DNA from 2 places in the Erythrobacter sp. HA7-11 genome. Region 2 is predicted to be linked to the other one. Evidence: predicted binding sites of a transcription regulator. Region 2 holds the regulator's gene; the other holds the start of a gene.
The links. The regulator LexA, encoded in region 2, represses DNA repair genes until DNA is damaged. The targets are predictions, from matches to a motif close to GTTCCNCNCTTGTTCT.

Region 1: the regulator LexA is predicted to act here: its motif matches at 2,927-2,942, upstream of uvrA (excinuclease ABC subunit UvrA).

The regions. Positions count from the first base shown of each region.
Region 1 covers NZ_JBVFUF010000002.1:1,297,527-1,313,105, reverse strand. The annotation lists gene uvrA (excinuclease ABC subunit UvrA) at 1-2,916, opposite strand; gene ACZ1GU_RS06815 (M3 family metallopeptidase) at 3,435-5,714, shown strand; gene ACZ1GU_RS06810 (hypothetical protein) at 5,793-6,611, opposite strand; gene ACZ1GU_RS06805 (hypothetical protein) at 6,700-7,125, opposite strand; gene ACZ1GU_RS06800 (ABC transporter ATP-binding protein) at 7,186-7,923, opposite strand; partial or broken gene ACZ1GU_RS06795 (FecCD family ABC transporter permease) at 7,923-8,892, opposite strand; gene ACZ1GU_RS06790 (ABC transporter substrate-binding protein) at 8,889-9,740, opposite strand; gene ACZ1GU_RS06785 (cell wall hydrolase) at 9,923-11,107, shown strand; gene ACZ1GU_RS06780 (hypothetical protein) at 11,287-11,622, shown strand; gene ACZ1GU_RS06775 (putative bifunctional diguanylate cyclase/phosphodiesterase) at 11,715-13,694, shown strand; gene mdh (malate dehydrogenase) at 13,976-14,938, shown strand; gene ACZ1GU_RS06765 (hypothetical protein) at 14,976-15,515, shown strand; partial or broken gene sucD (succinate--CoA ligase subunit alpha) at 15,574-15,579, shown strand, end outside.
Region 2 covers NZ_JBVFUF010000002.1:1,574,713-1,590,291, reverse strand. The annotation lists gene tpiA (triose-phosphate isomerase) at 1-633, opposite strand, end outside; gene ACZ1GU_RS08195 (peptidylprolyl isomerase) at 838-2,772, shown strand; gene trpE (anthranilate synthase component I) at 2,788-4,302, shown strand; gene ACZ1GU_RS08185 (phosphodiester glycosidase family protein) at 4,332-5,141, shown strand; gene ACZ1GU_RS08180 (anthranilate synthase component II) at 5,156-5,743, shown strand; gene trpD (anthranilate phosphoribosyltransferase) at 5,740-6,732, shown strand; gene trpC (indole-3-glycerol phosphate synthase TrpC) at 6,745-7,530, shown strand; gene moaC (cyclic pyranopterin monophosphate synthase MoaC) at 7,720-8,193, shown strand; gene ACZ1GU_RS08160 (molybdopterin molybdotransferase MoeA) at 8,190-9,374, shown strand; gene lexA (transcriptional repressor LexA) at 9,559-10,251, shown strand; gene ACZ1GU_RS08150 (hypothetical protein) at 10,282-10,701, opposite strand; gene ACZ1GU_RS08145 (ComEC/Rec2 family competence protein) at 10,710-12,488, opposite strand; gene gltX (glutamate--tRNA ligase) at 12,517-13,935, shown strand; gene ACZ1GU_RS08135 (citrate synthase) at 13,981-15,267, shown strand; partial or broken gene ACZ1GU_RS08130 (sensor histidine kinase) at 15,264-15,579, opposite strand, start outside.

The DNA of each region.
Region 1 (15,579 bases), 280 kb from region 2:
TTACTCCGCCGCTTCCTTCTGGCGGATCAGCATCGGTTTGAGATACTGCCCCGTGTAGGAGCGCGGTTCCTCGGCCACCTCTTCCGGAGTTCCCTGCGCGACCAGCTCGCCGCCGCGCACGCCTCCGTCGGGGCCAAGGTCGAGGATGTGGTCTGCGGTTTTGATGACATCGAGATTGTGCTCGATCACCACCACCGAATTGCCCTGTTCGACCAGGCGGTGCAGCACTTCGAGGAGCTTGCGAACATCCTCAAAATGCAGGCCCGTGGTCGGCTCATCGAGAATGTAGAGCGTCTGCCCGGTGGAGCGTTTCGACAGCTCCTTCGCCAGCTTCACCCGCTGCGCCTCGCCGCCTGACAAAGTCGTCGCCTGCTGGCCGACCTTCACATAGCCCAGCCCCACCTCGTTCAGCATCCGCATCTTGTCGCGGATCGGCGGCACGGCTTTGAAAAACTCTTCCGCATCCTCGATCGTCATGTCGAGCACGTCGGCGATGCTCAGCCCCTTGAACTTCACCTCGAGCGTTTCGCGGTTATAGCGTTTGCCGCCGCATTCCTCGCACGTCACATAGACATCGGGGAGGAAGTGCATTTCGATCTTGATCAAGCCGTCGCCGGTGCATTGCTCGCAGCGTCCGCCTTTGACGTTGAACGAGAAGCGGCCCGGCTTGTACCCGCGCGCTTGCGCTTCGGGCAGGCCGGCGAACCAGTCGCGGATGTTGGTGAAGGCGCCGGTATAGGTCGCGGGGTTGGAGCGCGGAGTGCGGTCGATGGGGGACTGGTCGATCTCGATCACCTTGTCGCAGAACTCGAGCCCTTCGATGGCCTCGTGCTTGCCCGCGATGACGCGCGCGCCATTGAGCACCCGCGCGGCAGAGGCGTAAAGCGTGTCGATGGTCAAGCTCGATTTGCCGCTGCCGGAGACGCCGGTGATGCAGGTGAAGGTGCCAAGCGGAATGCTGGCGGTGACGTCCTTGAGGTTGTTCGCCTGCGCGCCCTTCACGGTCAGTCTGTGCCCATTGCCCTTGCGCCGTTCGGTCGGAACCGCGATCTCGCGCCGCCCGGTGAGGTAGTCGGCGGTGAGGCTCTTGCGGCTCTTCATGATCTGCTTGAGCGTCCCTTGCGCGACCACTTCACCGCCGCGCACACCTGCGCCGGGGCCTAGGTCGACGATATGGTCGGCCTGCCGGATCGCATCCTCGTCATGCTCGACCACGATCACGGTGTTGCCGAGATCGCGCAGGCGCTTCAGGGTTTCGAGCAGCCGGTCGTTGTCGCGCTGGTGCAGGCCAATGCTGGGTTCATCAAGCACATAGAGCACGCCCGACAGGCCGCTGCCGATCTGGCTCGCAAGCCTGATCCGTTGGCTCTCACCGCCCGACAGCGTGCCGCTGGTGCGGTCGAGATTGAGGTAATCCAGCCCGACGTTGTCGAGGAAGCCCAGCCGCTCGTTGATCTCTTTGAGGATCGCTTTGGCGATTTGCGATTGCTGATTGGTGAGCTTGTCATCGAGGGCGAGGAACCACTCCTTCGCATCCGACACGCTCATTGTCACCGGCGCGGCAATGTCCGTTCCCGCAACCTTCACCGCCAGCGATTTCTCGTTGAGCCGCTTGCCGCCGCAGGTCTCGCATGGCTGCGCGGTCTGGAACTTGCCCAGCTCTTCCTGCATCCATGCGCTTTCAGTTTGCATCATCCGGCGGTTCAAATTGCCGATTACGCCCTCAAACGGCTTGTTGACCGTGTACTCCTTGCGCCCGTCCTTGAATGTCAGCTGCACCGGCATCCCGCCCGTGCCGTGCAGGATGATCATGCGCTGATCCGGCTCCAACTCCTTCCACGGCGTCGTGATCGTGAAGTCATAGGCCTTCGCGAGGCTGGTCAGCACTTGCATGTAATAGGGCGACGGCGGGTTGGACTTGGCCCAAGGCGCAATCGCCCCCTGCTTCAGCGTTAAAGCCTCATTCGGCACGACCAATTGCTCATCGAACAGTTGCTTTTCGCCAATCCCGTCGCAGGTCGGACATGCGCCCTGCGGCGAGTTAAACGAGAACAGACGCGGTTCGATCTCTTCAATGGTGAAGCCGCTTACCGGACAAGCGAACTTTTCGGAGAACACGATCCGGTCGGCAGGGATGCCTGCGCCTTTCATTGCGCCACCAGACGCCTCTTCATCCTCGCGCCCTGGCACCACACCATCGGCGAGGTCGACATAGGCCAACCCTTCGGCCAGCTTCAGCGCCGTCTCGAAACTATCGGCAAGCCGCGTCTCCAGCCCCTTCTTCACCGCCAGCCGATCAACCACGACCTCAATGTCGTGCTTGAATTTCTTGTCGAGCGCAGGCGCTTCTTCAATCGGATAAAGCTCCCCGTCGATCCGCACACGGCTAAAGCCAGCCTTCTGCCATTCGGCCATTTCCTTCCGGTATTCACCCTTGCGCCCGCGAACGACCGGCGCGAGCAGATAGAGCCGCGTGCCTTCAGGCAATTCCATCACCCGGTCAACCATCTGGCTGACAGTCTGCGCGCTAATCGGTTTACCCGTCGCCGGAGAGTAAGGCACACCCACCCTCGCCCATAGCAGCCGCATGTAATCGTAAATCTCGGTGACGGTCGCGACGGTCGAACGCGGATTGCGGCTGGTCGTCTTCTGCTCAATCGAGATCGCGGGAGACAGCCCGTCAATATGCTCGACGTCGGGCTTTTGCATCATTTCAAGGAACTGCCGCGCATAGGCGCTGAGGCTCTCGACATAGCGCCGCTGCCCCTCGGCATAGATGGTATCAAAGGCGAGCGACGACTTTCCCGAGCCAGACAGGCCCGTAACCACGATCAGCGCATCGCGCGGCAGATCAATATCAACGCCTTTGAGATTGTGCTCGCGCGCACCGCGGACCGAAATTTTTGTAAGAGCCATAAGAGTGTTTGTTCCGCAAATGTTCGCTTTGGTCAAGGCGGTCCGTTGCACGACCCACAGTCGGATCGAGCAATCGCGCATAACAGCTTAGCGATGGGGCAGTGATCTGGTTCCAACAGGATAGGTATTGGGACGGCATTTTCCAATCTCTCGTGATGGAGCAAACCGCGTTAGATTCGAGCTTCGAGATGAATTTTAATCGCGCTCGCCCCCGTGGACCTACAGGAAACCTGAAGTTTCGCGATTTCGTCTGAACCTTAAGGTTGTACGTCTCTTTGCAAGTCTTCCCCCAAGCCTTTCGGGTCGCACCACGAGGTTCGTCGGTCAGAGTTTCAAAGATACCGGGCCCGGCGCGATGATCTCGCGTCGGGCTTTGTATCTCCCTCATCGACCGCCCCTTGCATTCGCGCGCAATTTCCGGTTCATGTCGCGCAACTATAGTTAACCTCTTACGGCGGGATCCTAACCGGGCCATTGCGGTCTGGTCCCTGCTTGGTCGCAATCAAACCGGAGATATTATGAAGGCCCATCTTTTGGCCCGCACTGCCCCCCTTACCCTCGCCGCTGCCATGCTGGCAGGCTGCGCGACAACCTATGGAGACGATGGCGTGGACCCCATTGCCGAAGCTCAGGCCGAAGCTGCCTATTCGCCCGACATCCCCGAAGGCACAGGCTATTTTGCTTCAGACAGCACGCTACCGTTCCTTGCGCCCGATTTCACCAAGATCAGCGAAGACGACTATCTGCCGGCATTCGAGCAAGGCATGGCGATCCAGGCAGCCGAGGTTCAGGCGATTATCGACAACCCTGCAAAGCCATCTTTCGACAATACGATCGTTGCACTCGAGAAATCGGGCCGGATGTTGGGCCGCGTCTGCCGCGTCTTCTTTGCTCTGACGGGTCAGGCAACGACAGATCGTTTGGATGCGATCAATCAGGAAATCAGTCCCAAGCTAACCGCCCATTCAGATGCGATCACACTCAACCCCGAACTGTTTGCCCGCGTGAAAGCGGTTTATGACCAGCGCGCGAGCATGGCGATGACCGTCGAAGACGCGAAACTGCTCGAAGAGACCTATTCCGGCATGGTGCAAGCTGGCGCGCTGCTCACCGAAGCGGAGCGAGAGCGCGTGAAGGCGATCAACTCCGAATTGTCGACGCTGACCACCGATTTCAGCCAGAAAGTGCGTGATGCGACCAATGCTGGCGCGGTGATCGTAGATACACGCGAAGAACTCGCTGGTTTGTCCGATGCTGAGATTGAAGGCGCAGCGGCGCTTGCAGCTGAGAAGGGCCACGAAGGCAAGTTTGCTATCGCGCTGCAGAACACCACGCAGCAGCCTTTGCTGCCCGCGCTTGAAAACCGCGAGGTTCGCGAGCGCCTGTTCAAGGCCAGCGTCAATCGCTCCGATCAGCCGGGCGAGTTCGACACGCGCATGTTGCTCGCCAAGATCGCGACCCTGCGCGCCGAGAAAGCGGCTTTGTTCGGCAAGCCCGATTGGGCCAGCTACACCATGTATGACCGGATGGCGAAGGAGCCGCGCACCGCTCTCGACTTCATGGAGCAAATGGTCCCCGCCCTCGCCGCGACCCAGCGCCGCGAAGCTGGCCTGCTCAATGAGCGGATCGCAGCCGATGGCTTCAACTTCGAGGTTCAGCCTTGGGACTGGTACCGCTTCGCCAACAAGGTGAAAGCGGAACAATACGCCTTCGACGAAGACGCGGTGAAGCCATACTTCCAGCTTGAAAAAGTGCTGGAGGACGGCGTGTTCTACATGTCGGAAAAGCTTTACGGTCTGACCTTTGAACGCCGCGACGACATCCCCGTCTATCACCCTGATGTATGGGTCTATACCGTGTTCGATTCTGATGGAAGCGAGCTCGGCCTTTTCTACTTCGACCCGTTCCAGCGCCCGAGCAAACGTGGCGGCGCATGGATGAGCAATTTCGTCGATCAGAGCGATCTGTGGGGCACCAAGCCGGTGATCTACAACGTGCTCAACATCCCGAAGGCACCCGAAGGCGAAGTGCAACTCGTCAGCTTTGACAACGTCGAGACGACCTTCCACGAATTCGGCCACGCGCTGCACGGCTTCTTCGCTGATCAGCGCTATGAAAGCCTGTCCGGCACGGCAACGGCGCGCGACTTTGTCGAGTATCCGAGCCAGGTGCACGAAATGTGGGCGACCTACCCTGAGGTGCTGCAAAACTACGCCAAGCACTATGAAACGGGCGAGACGATCCCGATGGAGTTGGTCGAGAAGATCCAGGCCGCATCGAAGTTCAACCAAGGCTATGATTTCGGCGAAGTGGTCGAAGCAGCCTTGCTCGATATGAAGTGGCACGCATTGTCACCGGAGCAAGCCGCCGCCATCGACACGCCGGAGAAGGTCGACGCCTTCGAGCGCAAGTCGCTGGAAGAACTTGGCCTTGAGATCGACCTCGTCCCGCCGCGCTATCGCAGCTCGTACTTCAACCACATCTTCTCGTCACCAGCGGGCTATTCCGCGGGCTATTACAGCTATTTGTGGACCGAGATGCTGGATAAGGACAGCCGCGCCTGGTTCCTCGAAAATGGCGGCCTGACGCGCGCAAATGGCGATCACTATCGCAAGACCGTGCTCAGCCGCGGCGGCACGATGGACTATTTCGAGATGTACAAGAACTTCGCCGGACGCGAGCCGGACGTGACATACATGATCGAAAGCCGCGGGCTTACGGGCGGCGACACCGAAGCCGATGTCGGCACATCGGACGGCAGGCTCCCGCCGCGCACCGTCGATAGCGGCGCCGAGTAAGCCTCAAAACGGCAACAAAGAGAACCCCCGGTAGGCTCCGCGCCCGCCGGGGGTTTCTTTTTTCACCTGAGACCAAACTTAGGCAGCTACCGGCTGAGCTTCCTGCTCCTGCTCCTGCTCGCCGCACGCCAGCAATTCGACGAATTTCTCGGCATTGATCGCGACGTCATCCGGACCGATCTGATCGAACGGATCCTCAAGATGACTCTGAATATTGTCGAGGCCGGTCAGGATAATCGCGAAAAGCACGGGCATCACATAGGTCAGGATATCGGCTTCGTATTCGAGCGCGAGATATGCGAAGTACGGTCCGTAAATGATTGGCAGCACAATGATAAAGAAGTCGCTGAACGCGCTCAGCGTGCGCGGCGTGCGGTACTGATAGATATGCTTCACGCTCTCAAAAGCGACAATCATCTTCGAGATATACTGGTTGCAGCGTGAGCACTCACCCGAAGCGAGCCCCTCCTCACGCATACGCTTCACGAATTCGGACAATTCGGAGAATGAGGCATAGACCTCGCGCTCATGGATCGAGATGTCCTGCCGCTCAGCCTTGAATAGGTCGCGGCAACTCTTCAGCAGATGGATCAGCACACCCTCAAGGTGGTCTTGGCGATCCTCGCTTTTCTCGGGCAGCCAATCGCGCGCGGCGAAGTATATCGCGCGGCCATGCGCTTTGATCGTGCCATAGTCGTCAAGGGCAGCTTCGCGGCGCTTGTAAGCATGGCCGATCGAAAACACGATCGGGAAGATCACCGCCGTTGAGATAATGGTCAGCGGATAATCCGCGATCAGGTTCACGCGAAGCGAGAACCACGTCGCGAAGACCGCCAGGATTGCGATCCCAAGCGTCTTCCAGTTTACAATCAGCCCAATACGGGAAATTCGTTCCAACACGTACACGCCCCCTATGATGTGCGTGCGTGCGGGCTTAGCGCCGAGGGCTTGAAGTATGGTTAAACCGGAATTTGACCCTCAGCTGTCAGAATCCGGGAAAGCCCTCCACCCGTCCGGAATATCCCGTCTGAAGGATCGGAATATCGAGCGGCTTTCCATCCCGATCTTCAAGCGCGAGCGTGCCCACGACGAAACCTTGTGCGCCCTTCGCGATTGCCACGGAATCGCACGAAGTGACATGCGCAGGGATCGCCAGCTTCTCACCCATTCGCTTCCCCTCCAGCACATCCACAATATAGAAATTGGGCCAGAGTCGGTCTTGGCGCCCCGAACGCTCACCTGAAAAGCGAACTTTGAAGATTTCGCCGACCGCACCACTTTCCAGCTCCGGTTTCTCTTCCATCACAGGATAAATGGTTTTCTCGAATTGCGGTCCTCTACATGCCATCGCCGGACTTGCAGAGGCGAACAAAGCGCAAGATGCGAGCGCCGCGGATAGAATGCGTTTCATGGGTTTCTCCCTCGTTCGAGCCCCGCCTTAGCGCCCGCGTCTTGCCGCAAGTTGAACGCCTTATTCAGTCACAAGCGCCTGCGCACCGGCATTTCCAACCCAACGCGCCTCAACGCCCCAGACGTTCTCGATCATCGTGGTCGTGAGTGCTTTTTCCGGCCTGCCGTCAGCCACCAGGCGCCCCTCGCGCAGCACCAGCACGCGATCCGCGTGGTTCATCGCGGTGGCGAGATCATGCAGCACGATCACGACACCTTGGCCTTCCTCTGCCGCCGATTTGAAATGACGGATCAGCGCGCTTTGATGCGCGAGATCAAGCGCAGCAAGCGGCTCGTCTGCGAGGATCCATTGCGGCTCCCCTGCTAGAACACGCGCAAGCAGAACGCGGGCCTTTTCTCCGCCCGACAGCTTGCTTGCAGGACGCGATCGTAGGCCTTCAAGCGACAAGGCTGCAATCGCCCGTTCAATCGCTGGCTTTCCGCGATCGCGATGCGGCATTCGGCCAAGCGCGACGAGATTCTCGACTGCAACATCCCAAGCAATTTCTGCGGCTTGCGGGAGATAACCGAGAGACTTTGCCCGCTCGCTTGCAGCAATTTTTGTCAATGCGCGGTCATCTAGCGTGACGCTGCCCGCCGCCGGTGTCAGCAGTCCAGCAAGCCCCAACAACAGGCTCGACTTTCCCGCTCCATTCGGGCCACAAATCGCGGTGATTTTGCCCGGCTCTAATGCGGTTGAAACCTGACCCAGCACCAGCTTGCCGCCGCGCGCCAGCGAAAGATCGTCAGCGGCGAGCATCACAGCGCGCCCTTTCGCATCTTCAAGAGCAGCCAGAGGAAGAACGGCGTGCCGATAAGCGAAAGCGCAATGCCAAGCCGCAACTCCGTGACCAGCGGGAGTACGCGCACCGCGCTATCCGCGACCAAGACCAGCAACGCCCCCGCGAGCGCGCTGGGCACGATCAGACTGGAGGGCAGTCGGTCGGTTAGCGAGCCGCACCAGATGCGGCACGATCAGCCCGACAAAGCCAATAATCCCTGCCACCGCGACGCCAGCACCAACGGTCAGCCCGACGCCGACGACAAGCAGCCACAGCAGCAAAGACGTGTTGACGCCCAAACTGCGCGCCGCCTCTTCGCCGAGGGTTAGCGCGTCGAGCGGCTTTGACGCCAAAATAAGCACACCGATACCAAGTGCGATCAAAGGCGCAGCTATGGCGACCTCGCGCCACGACCTGTCCGTTAGAGCTCCGTTGAGCCACAGCACAATCTCGCTCATTGCAAACGGGTTTGGCGCCAGCGTGATCGCGAGTGCCGTCAGAGCGCCAGCAAGGCTTGCGATCATCAATCCGGCAAGGGTGAAAAGCGCTATGCCGCCGCCCATTCCTGACGACGTGCGGCCAGCGATCAGCGCGAGCAGCGCCATGCCCAGCGCAGCGCCGATCAGTGCAAAGGATGGCAAAGCCCATGCGCTCGCCGCATAGCCCAGCCAGAAACTCGCCACTGCGCCCAGCGCCGCCATAGGGGCGATGCCGAACAGACCTGGGTCTGCGAGCGGATTGCGCAGATAGCCCTGCATCGCTGCGCCCGCAGCGCCCAACCCTGCACCGACTACAATCGCGAGCACGCTGCGCGGCAAGCGGAGCTCGAGCAGGATCAGGGCAGCATTGGGCGTGCTCGCCGGATCAATCCAAACGCGCCCGGCCAGCAGCGATACGGGCAAAGCCAGAACCAGCAGCACAGCGAATGTCGAGGTCGCGCGGCTCATGGATGCGCCCCGCGCCAAAACTGGCTGCGAAATTGCTCGCGGATCTCCGCCAAGCGCTCGCGCGCTTTGAGAATAGTCGGGCCGCCGCAATAGATCAGCTGTGGATCGAAATCGGCGACCAGAAACTTTGTCTGCTCGGCCAGCGCCGGGTGGACAAGCCCGCGATCAGAGCCAGACACGAGCAGAATGTCCGGCGGATCGGTCATAAGCTGCTCAAGCGTCACGCGGTCGCTTTGCTGGAGCCCGCGCGCTGATGTGTAATTGGTGAAACCCGCCCAGTCGAGATGCTCGGCCACCATGGTTTCCCCGCCTGCAACGATCTGCCCCTGTTGCCAGAGAAGCGCGGTAAAACCGGTATCTTCGCCGATTGACGCTTGGGCAGAAATTGCAGTTGTGAGCGCCTCGCCCTGCTCAGGTTTCAGAGCCAAAGCTGCGATACGATCGATCTGAGAAATACTCTCTATGGCGTTGTTTGGACTGCCGAACACCTCAATCCGTAGCCCCATTTCTTCTAGCGCTGCCCTTGTCGCAGGCTGCATGAATGTGCTTGCGAGCACGATGTCGGGATTGAGCGCGAACACTTCTTCAGCGGTGCCGCCGGTAACGCCGAATTCGTAAGCGCGCTCGACTTCCATCGAACTGGCGTTCGGATCGCGGCTGTAATGCGAAAGCGCGAGGATTTGCTCAGGCGCGGCCACCTCCACCAGAATAGCATCGGTGCAAGGGTTGAGGCTGACGAAAGTTGGCACATTTTCGTTTTGATCGTCTGGCGCCGCGGCAGGCGCACTGCAGGCCGCAGCCGCGCTCGCAAGCGCAGCCGTCATCCATCCGATCACCTGCCGTGACATTCCGCGCAAACCGCCCATCCCTCAGCGTCTAAGCCGTAGTCGATAGGGGCGACTTTACCGGCGAGCAACCCGCCTCGGCCACCCCTGTTAACACGCCTGGTCAACCTGTTCGGTTTCGGGACGGCCCGATCTGCGCCGTCGCGCGCGACGGCAAGTGATCCTACTTCGAGGTCAATCGCACTATGTGGACATTCAAACGCACTCCTGATCGGCAAAAGCCCATATGCCTGCCAGACCTTTCTGGCGAGGCATCGACCGAGCGCGCTCCGCGTCTGCCGCTCAAGCGCCGGTTGATGGTGCTGAGTGCAGCGATTGCAGTGCCTGCTATGGCAGCTCCAGGAGACTTTGGAGCGATTGCCGCCGATGCACCGAGCGACGAAGCAGAAACGCGTTTCGCGTCAGCGTCGGCGATGCCGTTCGAACAGCCTGGCGGGAGTTTCCCCGGGTCTGCGTTCTACTATCTTGCAGACCCGCCCAAGGATGCCTTGGTCGCGCTGCCGACCGTGGACCCGCTCGACATAGGGGCCGATGGCCGCGAGATTGGCGCGCTGATAGATGCTGGCCCCGCCGCCAGCCCGTTCGTGAATCTTGCCAGCGGGACAAGCCAGTCACGCGCACTGCAATGCCTGTCGCAAGCCATCTATTACGAGGCAGCGAGCGAAAGCGAAGCGGGCCAGCGCGCAGTCGCGCAGGTTGTGCTCAACCGGGTGGCGCACACCAGCTGGCCGTCGAGCGTATGCGGAGTTGTTTATCAGGGCTCGCAGCGCAAAACCGGCTGCCAGTTCACCTTTACCTGCGATGGCAGCCTGCGCCGCAATGCGAGCGCTGGCGGCATGGCTAAAGCTCGCCGGATTGCATCGGAAGCGCTTTCGGGCAGCGTCTATTCGCCAATCGGGCTCGCTACGCACTACCACACACTCTGGGTGAACCCGTACTGGGCGAGCTCGCTCGATCACATCGGGACCGTGGGCGCGCACCGCTTCTACAAGAACCGTGGCCGCGCGGGGACGAAAGCCGCTTTCACACAGAGGTATGCCGGGTTTGAACCAAGTGCAGCTGCGGCAGCCGCAGCGCGTACCGCGGAATTTACGCCGCGGATCGATCCTGTAGCGGTAACGGCGGTGCCCGCTTCCAACGCGCGCACTCAGGCGACTTTGTCACCTGCCACGCCATCAGACCGCCGTTCGGCGCTAAAGCCTTCGACACCTGACGCAGCGCTTGCCGACCAAGGCTTGCGAGAAGCCGGGCAAGTCAAAGCGCCCTATTCCAATGCGGGACAATGGAAAGACGGCGCTGCTGCTGTGCTTGCTGCCCAAGACAAGAAGCGCATCGAAGTCCAGAACTTCAGTGGATCTGAGCTGGAATAGCTGAACAATAGTTCTAGCACCGCGTACGGAGTTTCCCGCTGCCGTCCCGAAAGCTTGGGTTAATCCGTCGGAAACCCTATCCCAACACTCGGGCTTAGCGGGTCGGCTTTAAAGGCATCAACAGAGATCGCTCATTGTGTGCGCCCAACCAGCGCACCAACCAGGATAAGTGCCCCGTTATGACCATCCACTTCGCCGCCGCGCGGACGCCTGCCTGTTCTCCGATAGCTCGGGCACTGGCGAAGCGCGCCACCGTCAGGGCGGCCAACGATAATGGCAACACGGTTGCCAATGACGAAGTGCTAAAAGCTGCATTGCGTCATTTCGGCAAGCATGGACTGGCCGCTGCAAAAGTTGCCCGCAGCAATGCCAAGGACGCTTTTTTCGAAGGCGACCGCCAGTCCTATGACTGGTGGCTCAGCATCACGCGCACGTTGGACCGCCGGCTTGCGCTCAAACTCGAAAAACAGATCGAGCCGCTTGAACGGGATGAAACGACAACCCCATTTGTCTGAGCTTCGCGACTACAATCGACCAAATTCTCAGAAGAAAATCTCGTAAGCGCCGCATTAACCAGCCTTTGACTTGTTAGGACTAGGTCGATTTCATGGTGGGCAAACAGGGGATCATCGTGAGGCTTCTTAGTGTACTTGCTGTGCACAATCGTGCCGACACACTGTCCGCGCGCGTCCGCCGCATTCTCGTCGAAACCCTCTACACGCAGCCCACCAGCCTAGCAGTCGGTGCGATTACCGGCGTTGCGTCATCAATAATCGCCGCTTGGATCACCAATAATCGCCTGCTTATGGTCGGCTGCGTTGTCCTGGCGGTCATTGCTGCGACCCGGGTGACAACGGCAGTCCGCTTGTCGCCCAACCGCCGCGAGACAAGCACGCGAACACTTGAAGCGCTCTACGAGATCGGAGCGTTCAGCTACGCTTTTGTCCTTGGTCTGGTCGCTTCCGTAACCATCTGGTTTGAGCTCCAATCCGACGTTCAGGTTCTGATGGTCGCAAACGCGCTTGCCTACGGCGTGGGCGTTTCCTCGCGAAATGCTGGCCGGCCTTTCATTGCTATCGGCCAGCTGCTTTTGGTGTGTGTGCCTCTGATGATATCGGTACGCCGTGATAGGGACGCCTGCGTTTCTGACACTGGCCGCGACGATTTCTCTTATGGTCCTTGCGATGGTCGCCATCATCATGGACGTCTTCAAGATCATCCGCGATTCTATCTCGGTACCGCCGAACACAGCGCCAAAATGGCCGAAAAGATGCAAGTTCTGGCGCGAACTGACGTGGTAACAGGGCTGGCCAACCGCGCCGGTCTAAACCACGCCATGGTTGAAACCATGATGGCGGTTGATCGCGATACGCGTCTTGGCGTGTTCTGGATCGACCTTGATCGCTTCAAGGAAGTGAACGACCTGCTCGGCCATCCCGTTGGCGACCGAGTTTTGACAGAAGTTGCCCGGCGCCTGCGCGATCTTGCTCCGGAAAAAGCAACCGTGTCACGCTTTGGGGGCGATGAATTTGTTGTGTTCTGCCCGATCACTGACCGCAAAGATGCAGAGCGGATTGCGAGCGAGATCCATGCCGAAATGATGCGAGCAATTCGCGTCGAAGGCGATCTGCTGGAAGTTCGCGCCTCTGTCGGGGTCGCCTTATTGCCAGACGATGGCGATGACGCCGATACGGTTATGAAATCGGCTGACCTTGCGCTTTATCACGCGAAAGTCGGAGGCCGCGCGCAAACCCGGTTTTTCGACAAAAGCATGACACGCGATCTGCTGCGTCGCCGCGAGATCGAAGGCGAACTTCGCACGGCCTTGCAGCGTGACGAACTCTCGATCTTCTTCCAACCCATCATTGATCTTGAAACCGGACGAATTCGCACGTTTGAAGCACTGGTTCGCTGGTTCCACCCGGATAAAGGCGAGCTGCGCCCTGACGAATTCATACCCGTGGCGGAAGAAACGGGTGTGATCGTCACATTGGGCAATTGGATTACAGCACAGGCGGCGCGCTCGGCGATGAATTGGCCTGAAGACATCACCTTGGCCGTTAATCTCTCGCCCTTGCAGATTCGTGCTCCGGGCGCAGCGCTCGGCATCAAGAATGCGCTGCGCGAAGCTGGACTTGACCCGAAGCGACTCGAACTCGAGGTCACCGAAAGCTTGTTTATCGACGATAACCACGCAACCGAAGCGTTCATTGCAGAGCTTTCTGAAATCGGCGTGAAGTTTGCGCTCGATGACTTCGGCACAGGCTATTCGTCGCTGGGCTATATCAACACTTTCCCGTTCTCGAAGATCAAGGTTGATCGCAGCTTTGTCTCCGGCCCGAACGTTGGCAAGAAAAGCGACGCGATTATCAGAGCGGTTGCCGAGATGGGATCAACCCTCGAAATGCAGATCGTCGCCGAGGGCCTTGAGACGGTCGAGCAGGTGCAGGCTGTGCGCGCAGCCGGCTGCTCGCTCGGGCAGGGATATTACTTTAGCAAGGCTGTGCCCGATTACCTTGCTACGATGCTGCTGACCAAGGAGCGCGAGGAGTTGGCGGAGAAAAGCGGGTTACGCCGAAGCGCCTGACAGGCGGCAGAGCCGCTAGCCAACGCCTGCGCCAATTTACGCTTCCCCACTGCACACTTGGTGCAAAACTTCCGCGATCCAGGACTTTAATGCTATTGCGAACTACTTGCATAAATAAGTGTAATCACAGGCGCTTTGCAGGTTGCAATCGTTAATATCCCCGCCTAGGTCGGACTCCTCAAAACGCTGGTGAATTGGCCGCTTGGGACGGCGCCCCTTTGCCGCAATGCGTTTGCAACCCAATTCTCGTCCCGATGATGCAACAGAAGGACTTCCCCCTAATGGCCCGCAAGAAGATCGCGCTTATCGGCTCCGGTATGATTGGCGGCACGCTCGCTCACCTCGCCGCGAAGAAGGAAATGGGCGACATCGTCCTGTTCGACATTGCCGAGGGTATGCCGCAGGGCAAGGCGCTCGACCTCAGTCAGTGCGGCCCGATTGAAGGCTTCGACGCGAAGATCACCGGCTCGAATGATTATGCCGACATTGCTGGGTCGGACGTAGTCATCGTCACTGCTGGCGTGCCGCGCAAGCCCGGCATGAGCCGCGACGATCTGCTCGGCATCAACCTCAAGGTCATGAAAGCCGTCGGCGAAGGCATCAAGAACAACTGCCCAGACGCATTCGTGATCTGCATCACCAACCCGCTGGACGCGATGGTATGGGCACTACGCGAATTCTCCGGCCTGCCGCATAACAAGGTTGTCGGCATGGCAGGCGTGCTCGACAGCGCGCGTTTCGCGACTTTCCTCGCATGGGAGTTCGATTGCTCGGTCAAGGACGTGAACGCTTTCGTACTCGGCGGCCACGGCGACACGATGGTCCCGGTCAAGAGCTACACCACGATCAACGGCATCCCCGTTGACGATTACGCCAAGATCAAGGGTGTGTCGGCTGAACGCATCGACGAAATCGTAGACCGCACCCGCAAGGGCGGCGGCGAGATCGTCGGCCTGCTCGGCAACGGCTCGGCCTATTATGCTCCCGCAACATCGGCGATTTCGATGGCCGAAGCCTATCTCGGCGACCAGAAACGCATCCTGCCATGCGCGTCGTACGTTCAAGGCAAGTATGGCCTCGACGGGCTTTACGTGGGCGTCCCTACCGTGATCGGCGCGGGCGGCACCGAGGAGGTGATCGAAATCGAACTCAGCGACGAAGAGAAAGCCAACCTCAAAGTCTCAACCGACGCGGTCGAGGAGTTGCTTGATGCGTGTAAGGGGCTGGATAGCAGCCTTGCGTAACACTTTCGCATCCCCGGCAACAGAAGGTAAAGTGACCATGTACAAAGCATCAATTTATGGTGCGGCGGCCATCGCCATGTCGCTTTCGTCGGTTTCGGCTGCGAACGATCAGCCTGTGACGCAGATCGACATGAAAGAAGCAATTTCCATCTGCACGAGCCTGTTCGAGGATGCGATGGCCACGAAGGCGGAGCTGAAAGAGGCGGGTTGGGTAAAGCCGGATAGGGAAATCGCCCCTGTTTATAGTGAGGCAGACGCCGCCGCTCTACAGCGCGGTGATGTGTCGATCATTTACGTCGGCCCTAAGAGCTCTTTTTCCAAGGACACGAAGGACTTTCCCGGAAGTTGTCAAATTGCAGGTCCAGGTAACGCTGTGGTTGCAGCGACCGCCATCTCTGCTTTCACCGGCCTGACGGCAGAAAGCCATGTCGATACGTCAAAATATGTGTTTAACAGTGTCCAGTTCGTCACTGACACCCGTTTGATGGAAGTGGCCAGTATCAACAAAGAAAACACGGCGATGCGTTTTCAATATGCCGTCCGACCAACGCCACTGCAATCAAATCCGCCTCAATAAATCAGTCGATCACAGACTTGGCCTGAGCCGTTCGGCCAAGTCGAAATAGGAGCATCGCATGAGC
Region 2 (15,579 bases):
TACCGAACCGCCGTAAAGAATGCGGATGTTCTCCGATTCTTCCTCACCATATTTTTCGGTGAGCAGCGCCCGGATCATGGCGTGCATCGCGGCGATATCTTCCACCGTCGCGGTTTTGCCCGTGCCAATCGCCCAGATCGGTTCGTAGGCGACCGTGACTTTCTCGCCCGCTCCCTCGACTTCAGGAAGCGATGCTTTCAGCTGAGCCGCGATGAAGTCTTCAGCTTTGCCCGTCTCGCGGGTTTCGAGCGTTTCGCCGCAGCAGATGATAACGCGCATGCCCGCTTCCAAAGCCGCGTCAGCCTTGGCGCGGACGAGCTCGTTCTTTTCGCCATAGGCCTCGCGCCGTTCGCTATGGCCGAGGATCACAAATTTCGCACCTGCATCGGCCAGCATAGAAGCTGAAATGTCACCTGTATGAGCGCCTTCCGCGTCAGCCGAACAATCCTGTGCGCCAACGCCGATCTGCTCTGCTTCGCGGTGAACCGCGTGGATCAAAGTGTATGGCGGAGCGACCGCAACTTCCACTTTCATATGCCGCTGCGCAGCACGGTCAATCGCGCGCGCCTCAGGCAGCATGGCCCGAGTGCCGTTCATTTTCCAGTTACCGACGATGTAGGGCCGCTGGGCCATAGAATTATCCTGCGCGACAAGCGTTGTGTTTGCGAATCCTCCAAGCCTTTACGGTCAGAGGGCGAGGTCGGCTAGCCGAGGAAAGTCATCCAGTCAAAAGCCTTGCTCAACTGTTGCCGCGAGGCCGCAGGGCCGATAAAGCCGCCATACAGACCGGAGCCTTATCGGCTCCTGCCAAATAACCTCTCGGGAAATACAGACCAGATGATTTCGTTCTTCCGCAGGATTTTTCAATCCAAAATCGGCTTGGCATTTACTTTCGCGTTTATCGCCCTGATCGCTTTAGCTTTCGCCAGCAGCGACGTGGCGAACAATGCGACTTTTGGCGGCGTGGCCGGGAATGATCGTATCGCGGTTGTGGGTGATGAACGGATCGATTCATCGGAACTGGCTCAACTCGCCAATTCGGCGCTCAATCAGGTGCGTCAAGAACGCCCGACCACGACAATGCCGATGTTCCTTGAGCAAGGCGGGCTGGAAGAAGTGCTCACCCAGCTAATCGATCGCCAGGCGATTGCTGGCTATGCGAAAGAGTATGGCCTGCGTGCCGGAGACAACTTGATCAACAGTGAAATCCTGCAAATCGGCGCTTTTCGCGGGCCGAGCGGTGAATTTGATGAGCAAACTTACCAAAACGCCCTGCGCAACCAGAACCTTACCGATGCAATGTTGAGGAACGATCTGGCTGATGGACTACTGGCGCAGCAAATACTGGTGCCGGCGATCAGTGCAGCTGAAGTGCCCAGCAGCATCGCGCGGCGCTACACCGCTTTGCTGCGCGAACGCCGCAATGGCTCAATCGCCTTAATCCCAAGCACGGCCTATGCTCCCGAAGATGATCCGACCGAAGCGCAACTGAGCAGCTTCTATGACGATAATCGTGGCCGCTACATTCAGCCTGAGCGTCGCACAATTCGCTATGCCACGTTCAGCGATGCGAATTTGAGCGCCCGGATCGAGCCGATACCGGCGGAAATCGCTGCACGCTACGAACGCGATGCCGATCAATATGCTGCGCAGGAAAGCCGCTCGATCAGCTCGTTTATTGTGCCGACGCAGGAAGCAGCAAACGCGATCCGCGATCAGGTGCGCGGTGGGACTTCGCTTGAGGCAGCAGCACAAAGCGCTGGCTTCAGTGTTTCTGCAAGCGAAGGGCAGAGCAAAAGCGCCCTCGCCTCGGCCACCAGCAGCGCGGTTGCCGATGCAGTCTTCGCCGCCAATGAAGGCCAGGTCGCCGAACCGGCACGCAGTGCGCTTGGCTGGTATGTCGCACGGGTCGATGACGTCGAACGCACCCCAGCGCGCACTCTCGCCCAGGTCACGCCCGAGATCACTGAACGGCTCACGACGGAAAAGCGCGCAGCTGCTTTGTCAGATTTCAGCGCACGAATCGAAGAAGAGGTTGATGGCGGAACATCTCTGTCCGATGTTGCGGAGGAATTCGGCCTCAACTTGCAGACGACACCGCAATTGCTCTCTGATGGACGGGTCTTCGGCCAAGACGGCCAGACCGTAGCGCCAGAGCTGCAAGCCGCTCTGCAGACTGCATTCGACATGGAAGAAAGCGAGCCGCAATTGGCAGAGGTCGTGCGCGGGCAGGTTTTCCTCATCTTTGAAGTGCCGGAGATTGTTCCATCGGCAACCTCGCCGCTGGCCGAAATCCGTGACCGGGTCGAATTTGACTGGCGCTTGTTCGAGGGCAGCGAATTGGCTCGCGCCGCTGCCGAGCGGATCCTTGAACGGATGGAGGCGAATGAAACGCTTGCTGCAGCGATGAGCGCAGAAGATGTGAACCTTCCTCCGATTGAGCGCATCAGTTTGGATCGCACCGAGTTGTTGCAGCAGCGCCAGCGCGTTGCGCCCCCATTGGCATTGCTTTTCAGCATGGCGCAAGGGACGACCAAGCGGCTTGAAGCGGCCAACCGTCTGGGTTGGTTCGTGGTCGATTTGGAAGAGATCAGCACGGACGAAATTCCTGACGATGATCCCCTGTTCGCTGCAACCCAGACCCAGCTTGGCCCGGCAGTGTCGAATGAATACGCCGAGCAATTGACCGCCGCTATGCGTGAGGAATTGGGCGTAGAACGGAACGAGGATGCGATCGAAGCGGTGCGCAAGCAGCTTGCCGGCGAAACCTGATCGCGCAGATTTGGGATGGGTTTCTCCTCACTAGGCAATGCCGATGTGGCAGCGGCTACCCTGCGCGGTGGCAAGCCTGCGCTTGTCTGGCGCAAGGTCATTGCTGATAGCGATACGCCGGTTGGTGCGGCGTTGCGCCTTATTGAACCGGAACGCGGCGACTTTCTGCTAGAATCGGTCGAGGGTGGCGAGATCCGCGGGCGCTACAGTCTGCTTGGGCTTGATCCAGACCTTGTCTTTCGCGGGAGCGGTACGCAGGCAGAGATCAATCGCCAGTGGCAATCAGATCGAGAGGCATTCGAGCCCTGCGACAGCAATGATCCGATGGCAGAGCTACGCGCGCTTTCGCAGGGCTGCCGCTTGGACGTGCCGGAAGAGCTACCGCCCGCCCTCGCCTGCCTTGTCGGCTATTTTGGCTATGAGACGATTGGTCTGGTGGAAACCTTGCCACGTGCTCCCGACAGCCCACTTGAATTGCCGGACATGCTGTTCGTGCGCCCGACCATCATCCTCATCTTCGATAACCTCACCGACAGCTTGTTTTGCGTTGCACCGATTTGGCAAGCGGAGCAGCCGGAACGCGCGATTGAGGAAGCGGGTGAGCGGATCGACAGTGTGCTGCGTGGGTTAGGCCAACGCCGCCCTGCCCCTGTAAAGATGCCCAAGCTGCCCGAGCCGGAGCTTGAGCCGGTCCTGGCGGGTAATGATTACAAGGCACTGGTGGCGCGGGCGAAGGACTACATCACCGCAGGCGATATCTTTCAGGCGGTGCTGGCGCAGCGCTTCACCGCGCCATTTGCACTGCCACCGCTCGAGCTTTACCGCGCGCTGCGGCGGATCAATCCCTCGCCGTTCCTCTATTTTCTAGACTTGCCCGGATTTGCGGTGGTCGGATCAAGTCCGGAGATCCTTGTCCGGGTACGCAATGATGAAGTGACGATCCGCCCGATTGCGGGAACGCGGCCACGCGGGGCTACGCCTACCGAGGACAAAGCGAACGAGGCGAGCCTGCTCGCAGACCCGAAGGAACGCGCGGAACATCTCATGCTGCTCGATCTGGGGCGCAATGATGTGGGCCGAGTCGCCGCGCGCGGCAGCGTCAAAGTCACCGATAGCTTCACAATCGAACGCTATAGCCATGTCATGCACATCGTCAGCAATGTCGTGGGCGAGCTTGCTCCTGATAAAGACGCACTCGAAGCGGTGTTTGCAGGCTTTCCTGCTGGCACAGTCTCGGGCGCGCCGAAAATCCGCGCGTGCGAGATCATCGCCGAGCTGGAGCCGGAGACGCGCGGTGCCTATGCGGGTGCGGTCGGCTATTTCGCGCCCGATGGCTCGGTCGATTCCTGCATCGTCCTGCGCACCGCTGTCGTCAAAGACGGGATAATGCATGTGCAGGCGGGCGCAGGGATCGTCGCAGACAGCGATCCCCACTATGAACTCGCCGAATGCCGCGCCAAGGCGGGCGCGCTGATTGCGGCGGCAAAGGAAGCGGTGCGGATCGCCAGCGAACCGGAGTTTGGACAGTGAAATATTGCGCCTTGGCTCTAGCGGCCAGCTTGACCCTCACAGCCTGCAATGAACAACCCGCAGGCGAGCCCGTCACCCGCGCGGAACTTGGCGAACCAGGCGAGGCTCCCGCTCCGGAAGAGACTGTTGCCGCGACCACCGAAGACAACGCACCCGATGTCGCGGTGGAATCTGCTTGCGATGCGGTCACGTTTGAGGGCGTGCAGCTGACGCATTGCATCGCCGATCCGGCGAAGCACCGCATCCGCACCGCGCTTGGTCCATCGGGCGGCGAACCCTTTCGCTCGCTCGCGGCTTTCGCGCGCAGCATCGACCACTCAACCGTTGCCTTCGCGGTGAACGGCGGGATGTTTGGCGATGGTGGCAAGCCGGTCGGCTATTATGTCGAAAGCGGTGAGCGCCTCAAAGAATTGAACCGCAACGATGGCCCCGGGAATTTCCATATGAAGCCCAACGGCGTCTTCTACGGCAGTGGCGGAAGCTGGCGCGTGCGCACCTCCGACAGCTTTTATTCTAACGTCCGTGATCGCCCTCGCTTTGGCACGCAATCCGGTCCGATGCTCGTCGTTGGCGGAGAATTGCACCCGGAGATCGCCGAAAACGGGCCAAGTCGGGCGATCCGCAACGGCGTGGGCGTCGATGCGAGCGGCAAGGCGCACTTTGTGAAGTCAGAGGCTCCGCTCAGCTTTGGTCAGCTCGCGCGATTCTATCGGGACGAATTGAAGGTGCAGAACGCGTTGTTCCTCGATGGCAATGTCTCGGCCCTTTGGGATCCCGCCAATGACAGGCTCGACACCCGTTCAGGCATTGGCCCCTTGATTGTCGTGACAAAACGCTAGAACGCGATACGCCCATGATCCTCGTCATCGACAATTACGACAGCTTCACATTCAACCTGGTCCACTACCTTATGGAATTGGGTGCTGAGGTGCGCGTGGAGCGCAATGACGCGCTGACCGCTACAGAAGCGCTGGCGACAAATGCAAGCGGCTTTCTGATTTCGCCCGGCCCCTGCACTCCGAATGAGGCCGGGATCAGCCTCGATCTGGTTGCGGCCTGTGCGGATGCGGAAAGGCCTCTGCTGGGCGTATGTCTCGGCCATCAAAGTATCGGCCAGCATTTCGGCGGCAAAGTCATACGAGGCGGCTTGATGCACGGCAAAACCTCGCCCGTAAAGCATGACGGGACCGGCGTGTTCGCTGGAGTCCCCTCGCCCTTCACCGCGACCCGCTATCACAGTCTCGTGGTCGAAGACATTCCGGTTAGCCTGCATGTGAATGCTCGGTCGGACGATGACCATGTGCAAGGGTTCCGCCATGAAAGCCTGCCCATCCACGGCGTGCAATTTCACCCGGAAAGTATCGCAACCGAGCACGGCCACGATCTGCTCGCCAATTTTCTGCGCCTGTGCGGTATTGAAACCAAGGAACTTGCCCGATGAAGACCCTGCCGCTTGCGGTCCCGCATATGAGCGAAACCGAGGCTGAAGAGGTCTTCGGTTGGATTCTCGATGGCGAAGCAAGCGATGAAGAAATCGCGCGTTTCCTGCTCGCCATGACCGAGCGGAGCGAAACGGCAGAAGAAATCGCCGGCGCAGCGCGAGCCCTGCGCGCGCGCCTTGTTCCGGTCGAAGGGCCAGAGGATGCAATTGACGTTTGCGGCACAGGCGGTGACGGCCATCATACTCTGAACGTATCCACCGCTGTTGGATTGGTCGTGGCGGCTTGCGGCGTGCCGGTCGCACGGCATGGCAACCGCGCTATCTCCTCCAAAGCCGGCGTAGCTGACACGCTTGAAGTGCTAGGTCTCGATATGAAGGTCGCGGGCGAAACCGCTGAAAAGACACTGAGCGAGATCGGCATTTGCTTCCTCTTCGCGCCCAATCACCATCCGGCGATGGGTCGCATTCAGCCGATCCGCAAAAAGCTGGGCCGCAGAACAATCTTCAACCTGATGGGGCCACTCTCCAATCCAGTTGGCGTGAAGCGGCAGCTGATTGGCATTGCCCGCCCCGGTTATGTCTCGATCTATGGCGATGCGACTGCGCGGCTTGGGACCGATCGGACGCTGATCGTCTCAGGCGATGAGGGGCTCGATGAGCTTAGTTTGGCGGGCGGTAACGAGATTGCTGATGTCACCGGCAACGACTTTGCGATGAAGCGCATCGATGCGAGCGCTGCGGGACTTGAACATGCACCGCTCGAAGCAATCCGAGGCGGCGATCCTCAGCACAATGCAAAGGCGCTTGCCGCGCTGCTAGATGGCGAAACCGGCGCTTACCGTGATACGGTAATGTTCAACACGGCGGCGGCCTTGATCGTGGCTGGCAAAACCGACGATTGGGGCATTGGCGCCGAAATGGCGGCTGAGGCTCTCGACAGCGGCGTAGCGAAAGACTTGCTCGCGCGCTGGATCGAGATTGCGAAATAGGTCGCTGATCAGATGAACAAGCTCGAAGAGATTTGCGCTAACAAGCGCGGAGAAGTCGCTGAACGCAAAGCGGAACAATCGCTTGCCGACCTTGCTGCGCGCGCGTCTGAGCAGTCTGTGCCGCGCGGATTCGAGGCGGCATTGCGCGCTGCGAACGAGACTGGTTTTGGCTTGATTGCCGAGGTGAAGAAGGCTTCGCCGTCGAAAGGGCTGATCCGCGCCGACTTTCGTCCTGCCGATCATGCGCGCGATTATCAGACAGGCGGGGCGGCGTGTCTCTCGGTATTGACCGATGCACCTTATTTTCAGGGTCATGAGGACTACCTTATTGCCGCGCGGGAGGCATGCGACCTGCCGGTGCTGCGTAAGGATTTCATGGTCGATCCGTGGCAATGTGCAGAAGCGCGCGCGATGGGAGCGGATGCGATCCTGATTATCGTCGCGGCGCTTTCCGATGCGCAGATGCAGGAAATCGAGGCAGCCGCTCGCGAGCACAAGATGGACGTGCTGGTCGAAGTGCATGATGAGGCCGAGATGGAGCGCGCCCATACGCTGAAATCGAAACTGGTTGGCGTAAACAACCGCGATCTCAAGACTTTCACCACTGATCTTGCCACATCGGAGCGTCTGGCCCCGCTCGCGCCAGAGGGCGCTTTACTGGTTGGCGAAAGCGGCATCAACAGCCACGAGGATTGCACGCGATTGGCTCGCGCAGGCGTGCGGACGTTTCTTGTGGGGGAAAGCCTGATGCGCGCTGACGATGTAGCAGCCGCAACGCGAAGCTTACTGCGCGGGTGAGGAACTGTCCTACTTTTGCATCTTGTGGCATCTGAAGCGCATGATTTGCGCTCAAACCGACACGAGTTGTTCAAGGGAATACGGCCTAAAAGGCCGCAAGCCGGACAACCCGAACATTTTTACTCTTGGACCCTGTAACATGCGGTCCATGTCTCGACTAAGTGCCTGTAATTGCAAAGGAGCTGTGTTGTGACGGATTTGACCCATATCGGCGATGATGGAGCCGCTCGCATGGTCGATGTCGGAGCCAAACAGGACAGCGCGCGGGTCGCTATCGCCTCTGGCATGATCCGTATGTCACCCGCTGCCTTGGCGGCGGTGCGCGCGGGTGATGCCCCCAAGGGCGATGTGCTGGGTACGGCTCGGCTCTCGGGCATCATGGCGGCGAAGCGCACAGGCGAGCTGATCCCACTCTGCCATCCGCTCGCGCTCGACGCGGTGAACGTCAACTTCGCGTTTGAGGACGATGGGATACGCGCGACAGCCGAGGCTTCGCTGACCGGCAAGACGGGAGTGGAGATGGAGGCGCTGGTGGCTGTCAGCACCGCTCTGCTCACCGTCTACGACATGGCAAAAGCGCTCGATAAGGGCATGGTGATCGGTGAGGTTCGCTTGATCGAGAAGCGCGGCGGCAAGAGCGGGGTCTGGAAGGCGGACGCGTGAGCGGCTTGCTGCCCCTCGAAGAAGCGCACCGTCGCCTGCTGGCTCTGGCACAGCCGGGCGCTGTGGAGTGGATCACAGCTGAGGCTGCCGTCGGGCGCTATCTGGCCGTGGACCTACGCGCAGCAAGGACGCAGCCACCCGCTGACTTGTCGGCAATGGATGGCTACGCGATTGCAGGCGGTGGTCCTTGGCGTTTGGCGGGCGAAAGCCGCGCGGGTGCGCCCTTCCCCGGTCGCCTGGGCATTGGCGAGTGTGTGCGCATCTCGACCGGCGCGTACATGCCTATCGGTGCGGACCGCGTGCTGATCCGGGAGAATGCCAGCTTTAGCGGCGAGACGGTGAGCGCGGCAGAGATGCCGAACGCTGCTCAGCACGTGCGCAGGCAAGGCTTCGACTTTGCTGAAGATGATGTGGTTCTCAAGGCAGGTGTGCGGATCGGGCCGGGACAACTCGCGCTAGCGCTCGCGGCGGGGCATGACCACCTGCCTGTGCATGCGGTTCCAAAAGTCGCGGTCCTTGATAGCGGTGATGAGCTGGCGCGCGATCCCTCGCAATGCGGGCCGCATCAGATCCCAGCGAGCAACGGGGCGATGCTGGCGGCTATGCTCAAGGGGCTGACTCCTGACATGCGACGCATTGGACCGGTTGCGGATGATTTGAGCGAGTTGGCGAATGCGCTGGCTGGTGCAGAGGATGTGGACATCCTCATCACCTCTGGCGGTGCGTCGGTCGGCGATCACGATCTGGTGCAACAGGCGCTAGTCGATTGGGGTGCGGAAATCACGTATTGGAAGGTCGCGATCAAGCCTGGAAAGCCGCTAATGGTCGCGACCCGCGCCCGCGCGGACGGTTCGCGACAAGTGGTGCTCGGCCTGCCTGGCAATCCGGTGTCCAGCTTCGTGACAGGCTTCCTGTTCGCCTTGCCCCTGATCCGCGCAGTGCTGGGCAGCAGAGATGCCTTTCCGCGCTCGGTTCGCATGGAACTGGCCGAGCCATTGCCAGCAACGGGCTCTCGGCGCGAGTTCCTGCGCGGCGTGCATGAGAGGGCAAACGTCAGGCCGGCAGGCAGCCAGGACTCGTCTGCGCTCGTCTCGTTGGCATCGGCCAATTGTCTCATCGTTCGGCCCGAAGATGCGGCGGAAGCCCCGATTGGTAGCGTTGTGGATGTGTTGCTGCTCTGAAATGGCGGTATTCCGAGCTTTACGCGCTTGACTCGTAATACTAAGTTGCCTACTTGTTCCACATTCGTTCACCTTTCGGGTGCGCGAAAGAGCAGTTTCACTGCATCTCTCACGATGCCTCTTGGGCTGCACCAGAAACATGCATCAGCATGCCGAAATGGCGTGCTAGCAAGGGAGTTTTCGTATGCTGACCGCAAAGCAGCACGAATTGATCCGCTTCATTCAGAAGCGGTTGGAAGAGACAGGCATCTCACCTTCGTTCGAAGAGATGAAGGCTGCGCTTGATCTGAAGAGCAAGTCGGGCGTTCACCGGTTGATTTCCGCTCTCGAGGAGCGTGGGTTCATTCGGCGTCTGCCGAACAGGGCACGTGCCTTGGAAGTGATCCGTATGCCCGAGGATGCGACACCGGTCCCGCGCGCTGCGGCTGTTGACCCGGTTGCTCGCGCGACAACGCCGCCGAGTGCGACCGATAGTTCACCAGAGCCAGCCAACGACGTGATCGAGATCCCGCTTCATGGCCGGATCGCTGCGGGCGCTCCCATTGAGGCATTGGAGGGTCAGAGCAGCCTGCCCGTGCCTGCAGCGCTGCTTGGTCCAGGAGAGCACTACGCGCTTGAGGTTTCGGGCGATTCGATGATCGAGGCGGGCATCTTCGACGGTGACTTTGCGCTTGTGAAGCGGACCGACGCCGCGCGTGATGGTGAGATCGTGGTTGCTTTGGTGCGCGGCGAGGAAGCGACGCTGAAGTATCTCCACAAGGATAAGGGGCTGGTTAGGCTCGATCCCGCCAACGGTATGTACGAAGCCCAGATCTACCAGCCTGAAGAGGTGCAAGTGCAAGGCAAGCTTGCAGGTCTCCTGCGGCGGTATCACTGATTGATAATAGCTCAGTTGCGCGGGGCTTCGCTAGTCGACAGCTCCGCGCCACCAACCATGTTGCCCTTGGGTCTCCGATACGGAGATGATCCGCTCGGCTGACAGATCAATTGCGACACCGCCATGGTCTTGAAGGTACCCCCGATCCGCTTTGAGCCAGCGCGGCTTGCATGAGGCGGGGAGATATCGATCCGCAACGACTATGTCAGATTGCTCGCATGCTGCCGCCAAAGCGCGCTCCTCAATCAGGTCGCGGTTGCGTGCCATCATCAGAGTCCAACTGCGCCCTCCTCTATCGATATCGAGCAGACAAAATTCAGTTGAGCATCGCGCTGCAGGCCATTCAGCCATCGGGATCGGTTCGCTTGAAACGCTGGCCAGTTCGAGCAGATTGTCTCGGGCGTACGAAGACTGTGAATTGCGCAAGGAAAGCAAGCGCTCACCGTCCATCGTCACGCCTACGTGGCGGCTGTCTCGGTACCGACGAGCACGTCGGGTATTGGAGTGGTCAGCAGTAAAGCAGTCGCTGCGAGAACAGGCGCAAAACCAAGCAGTCTCGCTCGTCCGTTCCACAGAGCTAGCCATAACGAACCAAAAACGAACAAGGCGATGGTAAGCTGGCTCATTTGCGGCATTAGTTTCACAGAGCCCGGTTGCGCCGACGTCCAATGCGCGATTGCGAGCAAAAGGTCGAGCGAGCGCTCCACCAACCACCAGATCGGCGCACCCAATCCGATCAGATCGAGCACCAACCCGATCGCAATCAACGGCATCGAGATGAAGGTCACCAAGGGAATTGCGATGACGTTTGCGAATGCTCCGTAAACGCCGGCGCGGTGAAAATGAAACAACACGATAGGCATCAGCGCGATCTCGATCACGAGGCCCGTCACGAACAGCATGAGGACGCGGCGACCACCTCGCGAAACCCAGCTCTCTTCGCGTGGCGCGAGAAATGCCTTGATTGGTCCTGAGGTATGCAAAGCAACGATCGCCACCACCGCGGCAAAGCTCATCTGGAAGCTCGGCCCGACGACGGATTCCGGCCATAACAGCATCACAAATATCGCAGCCATCGCAACCATTCTTAGTGACAGCGCATCGCGTCCCATTGCCAGCGCGATCAAGACTAGCATGGCGGCGACACAGCTGCGCACCGTCGGCACTTCAGCTCCGGTAAGGAGTGTGTAGCCGATTCCGGCGAGCGCTCCGAAAGCCGCAGCGGCTACTGGTAAGCGCACGCGCAGGGCAATCGCCGGGAACAGCGCTAAAAGCTTCAGCGTCACCAAATAGGCCGCAGCGATGACAGCGCTCACATGCAAGCCACTGATCGAAAGGAGGTGCGTGAGACCGGCATCGCGCATCGCAACCTCGTCCTCTTCAGCGATACCGCCCCGGTCCCCACTGGCGAAGGCCGCCGCTATGGTTCCTGCTGACCCGTCAACGCGTTCTCGCACATGGCCCGAAAGCATCCGTTGGATTTGCGGTATTGTGCCTGTTCCCGCGGCGCTCTCAATGACTTCAATGTCACCGACAACGCTCCCGGTTGCTGCCAATCCCTGGAACCAGGCTGCGCGGGCGAAATCGTACGCGCCGGGTAGCATTGGCGAGGCAGGCGGCATCAGCCGTGCGCGCAAGCGGACGACCGCTCCTTCAGCCATGTCAGCACTGGCCTTTTCAAGCGGAACATTGATCCTGACCTTGCGGCTCTCCCCGCTTTCTGCATCGCGGGTGGCCAAGACCAGGCGGATGCGCTCGCGCGCTGGCTGATCCTCCCGTTCCAAGACGTAGCCCTGGAGGCGCTCGACTGTCGGACGCTCGATTGGCTCTGCGCCAATCATCTCGGAACGCAACCAAACAGTCGCGATTCCGGCCGCAAAGACCAATCCTACGGTGATCGCCGCCTGCCTCAGCAATATGCGCTCGTCCACGCCGCGCCAGATTGCCGCTGCGGAAATCGCAAGGAGCAGGCCGCCGCCCATCCCTGCGAGCCATTGCCATCGCGCACTCAGCCCAAACCATGCGAGTATACCTGCGCCGAATATGACCGCTATCCAAGGCGCCCGGTCAAATCCGGCATTAGCCAAAAACCGCTCGAGATTGGCAGAAATCCGCGCCCCAGCACTGGACAAGACGAAGGGCTTGCGCCAAGTGCGCTGCACTGCAACATCATCGGTCGCGGAACTATCATCGGTGCCGCCACCAATCGGCACAAAAGGCGCCCCGTTCGGTGCCATCCCTGACTTGAAAAGGAAATCACAAGCTATGGCAAGCGAAAGCGCACAAAAAGGGGTGGTGACCCGGTTTGCGCCCTCGCCCACCGGCTTTCTCCATATTGGCGGCGCGCGTACAGCCTTGTTTAACTGGCTTTATTCGCGGCATCACGGCGGAAAGGCGCTGCTGCGGATTGAAGACACTGATCGCAAGCGCTCTACCCAAGAGGCTATCGACGCTATTCTGGACGGCCTGAACTGGCTAGGTCTCGATTATGATGATGATCCGGTGTTCCAATCAGAACGCGGATCGCGTCATGTCGAAGTCGCTGAGAAGCTGCTGGCTGCTGGCCATGCATATAAGTGCTTTGCGACGCCTGAAGAGCTTGAGGAGATGCGGGCGGCACAGCGCGCTGCGAAGCAGCCGATGCGGTACGATGGCCGATGGCGCAATCGCGACGCATCCGACGCGCCAGCGGGTTCGCCTTTCGTTTTGAGGCTCAAGACTCCCGAAGACGGAGAAGCCACCATCGAGGATCAGGTCCAGGGCAAAGTCACAGTCCGCAATGAGGAGCTTGATGACTACATCATCCTTCGCGCTGATGGCACGCCGACCTATATGCTCGCCGCCGTGGTCGATGATCACGATATGGGGGTCACGCATGTGATCCGTGGTGACGACCACCTAAATAACGCATTTCGCCAATTGCCGATCTATCACGCGATGGATCAGATCGAAGGCGATTGGCCCGAACCTACCTATGCGCATGTGCCGCTGATCCACGGGTCAGATGGCGCAAAACTCTCAAAACGGCACGGTGCGCTTGGCGTTGACGCATACCGCGATGAAATGGGCATTTTACCTGAGGCTTTGTTCAACTATCTGCTGCGTCTTGGTTGGGGGCACGGCGACAAAGAAGAGATCGCGCGCGACGAAGCGATCGAGTTGTTCGACATCGGCGGCGTGGGTAAGAGCCCTTCGCGCTTCGATCTCAAAAAACTCGAGAACCTCAACGGGCACTACATGCGCGAGGCTGATGACCGTGAACTTGCAAAGCTCGCCCTTCCGCTCATCGAGGGAAGCGCCGATATGGAGCTGTTGACCAAGGCCATGCCAGTTCTGAAGACGCGCGCGAAGAACGTGCATGAACTGGCTGAGAGCGCTGCATTTTTGTTTGCAAAGCGCCCCTTGGAGATGACCGAAAAGGCGGCAAAGCTGCTCGATGATGATGGCCGGGCACGCCTCTCGCTTGTGGTGCAAGCGCTCTCGCAGGAAAATCACTGGACAATTGAGGCCCTCGAAGCCAGTACGAAGGCAATCGCAGAAGCCCACGAGCTGGGCTTCGGCAAGCTCGCGCAGCCTATGCGCGCGGCGCTCACCGGGACGACGAACTCGCCCGGTATTTTCGATGTTCTGGTCCTCTTGGGACGGGAAGAAGCTTTGGCGCGTCTCAGCGCGCAAGCGAGCTAAGCCTGATATCAGGCAGCACGCAGGTAGGAATTGAGGAGACAAATTTTGGCAGACAAGCACGCGAAGCTCGAGCTGGGCGGCGAAAGCTACGAATTCCCAGTGCTGGAGGGAAGCACCGGTCCGGATGTGGTCGATATCCGTAAACTGTATGGTCAAACCGGCGCATTCACCTTTGACCCCGGCTACAAGTCCACTGCGAGCTGCGAAAGTGCCCTGACCTATATCGACGGTAATGAAGGCGTGCTTTTGCACCGTGGCTATCCAATCGGACAGCTGGCCGAGCATTCAAGCTTCATGGAAGTCTCATACCTGCTGCTCAACGGTGAATTGCCAAGCGCGGATGAGCTTGAAGACTTCACCTATACCATCACACGCCACACAATGCTGCACGATCAGCTACGTCAGTTCGTCCAGGGGTTCCGGCGCGATGCACACCCAATGGCGATTATGTGCGGCGTTGTGGGCGCTCTGTCTGCCTTCTACCACGACAGCACGGACATCTCCGATCCAGAGCACCGTAAGATCAGCTCACACCGCTTGATCGCGAAGATGCCGACGATTGCAGCGATGGCGTACAAATACGCTGTCGGTCAGCCATTCATGCAGCCCAAGAATGACCTGAGCTACACCGGCAACTTCCTGCGCATGACCTTTGGCGTCCCGGCCGAGGAATATGAGGTTCATCCAGCGATCGAAAAGGCGATGGACCGCATCTTCATCCTGCACGCCGATCACGAGCAAAACGCTTCGACCTCAACCGTGCGTCTCGCTGGTTCGTCGGGTGCGAACCCGTTTGCGTGTATCGCGGCAGGCATTGCGTGTCTGTGGGGCCCCGCTCACGGCGGCGCCAACGAAGCGGCGCTCAATATGTTGCAAGAGATTGGTTCGCCGGACAAAATCCCGCACTATATCGACCGCGCCAAGGATAAGAACGATCCGTTCCGCCTTATGGGCTTCGGTCACCGAGTCTACAAGAACTACGACCCGCGTGCGACTGTCATGCAGCAGACCCTTCGCGAGGTGTTTGAGGCTCTCAACGTCAATGATCCGGTGTTCGAGACCGCCTTGCGCCTTGAAGAGCTCGCGCTCAACGATGACTATTTCAAGGAAAAGAAGCTGTTCCCGAACGTGGACTTTTATTCCGGCATCATCCTGTCATCGATCGGCTTCCCGACAACGATGTTCACCGCGCTCTTCGCCCTGGCCCGTACCGTGGGCTGGGTCGCGCAGTGGAACGAGATGATCTCCGATCCAGGCCAGGTTATCGGTCGCCCGCGCCAGCTCTACACGGGGCCAACGCAGCGCGACTACGTTCCAGTAGACAAGCGCTAGTCAGCGACAGGCAGACTAAGAGTGAACCGGGCGCCCTCGCCCGGTTTGCTTTTTAGCGTAAGGTCTCCGCCCATCACCCTTGCAAGCCTGCGCGAGATATAGAGGCCAAGGCCTGATCCGCCATCATTGTCGCGGTACGAGCCGCTCGAACTTCTCAAAGATACGCGCGGCTTGCTCTTTCGATACGCCAGCGCCTTCGTCAGCCACGGAAACCGAAGCGACGCCGTTTTTTGAGGCGACTTTGACCGTGACTTCGCTGTTTTCCGGCGAATAGGCGATTGCGTTCCCGATCAGATTGATCAGTACCTGCAA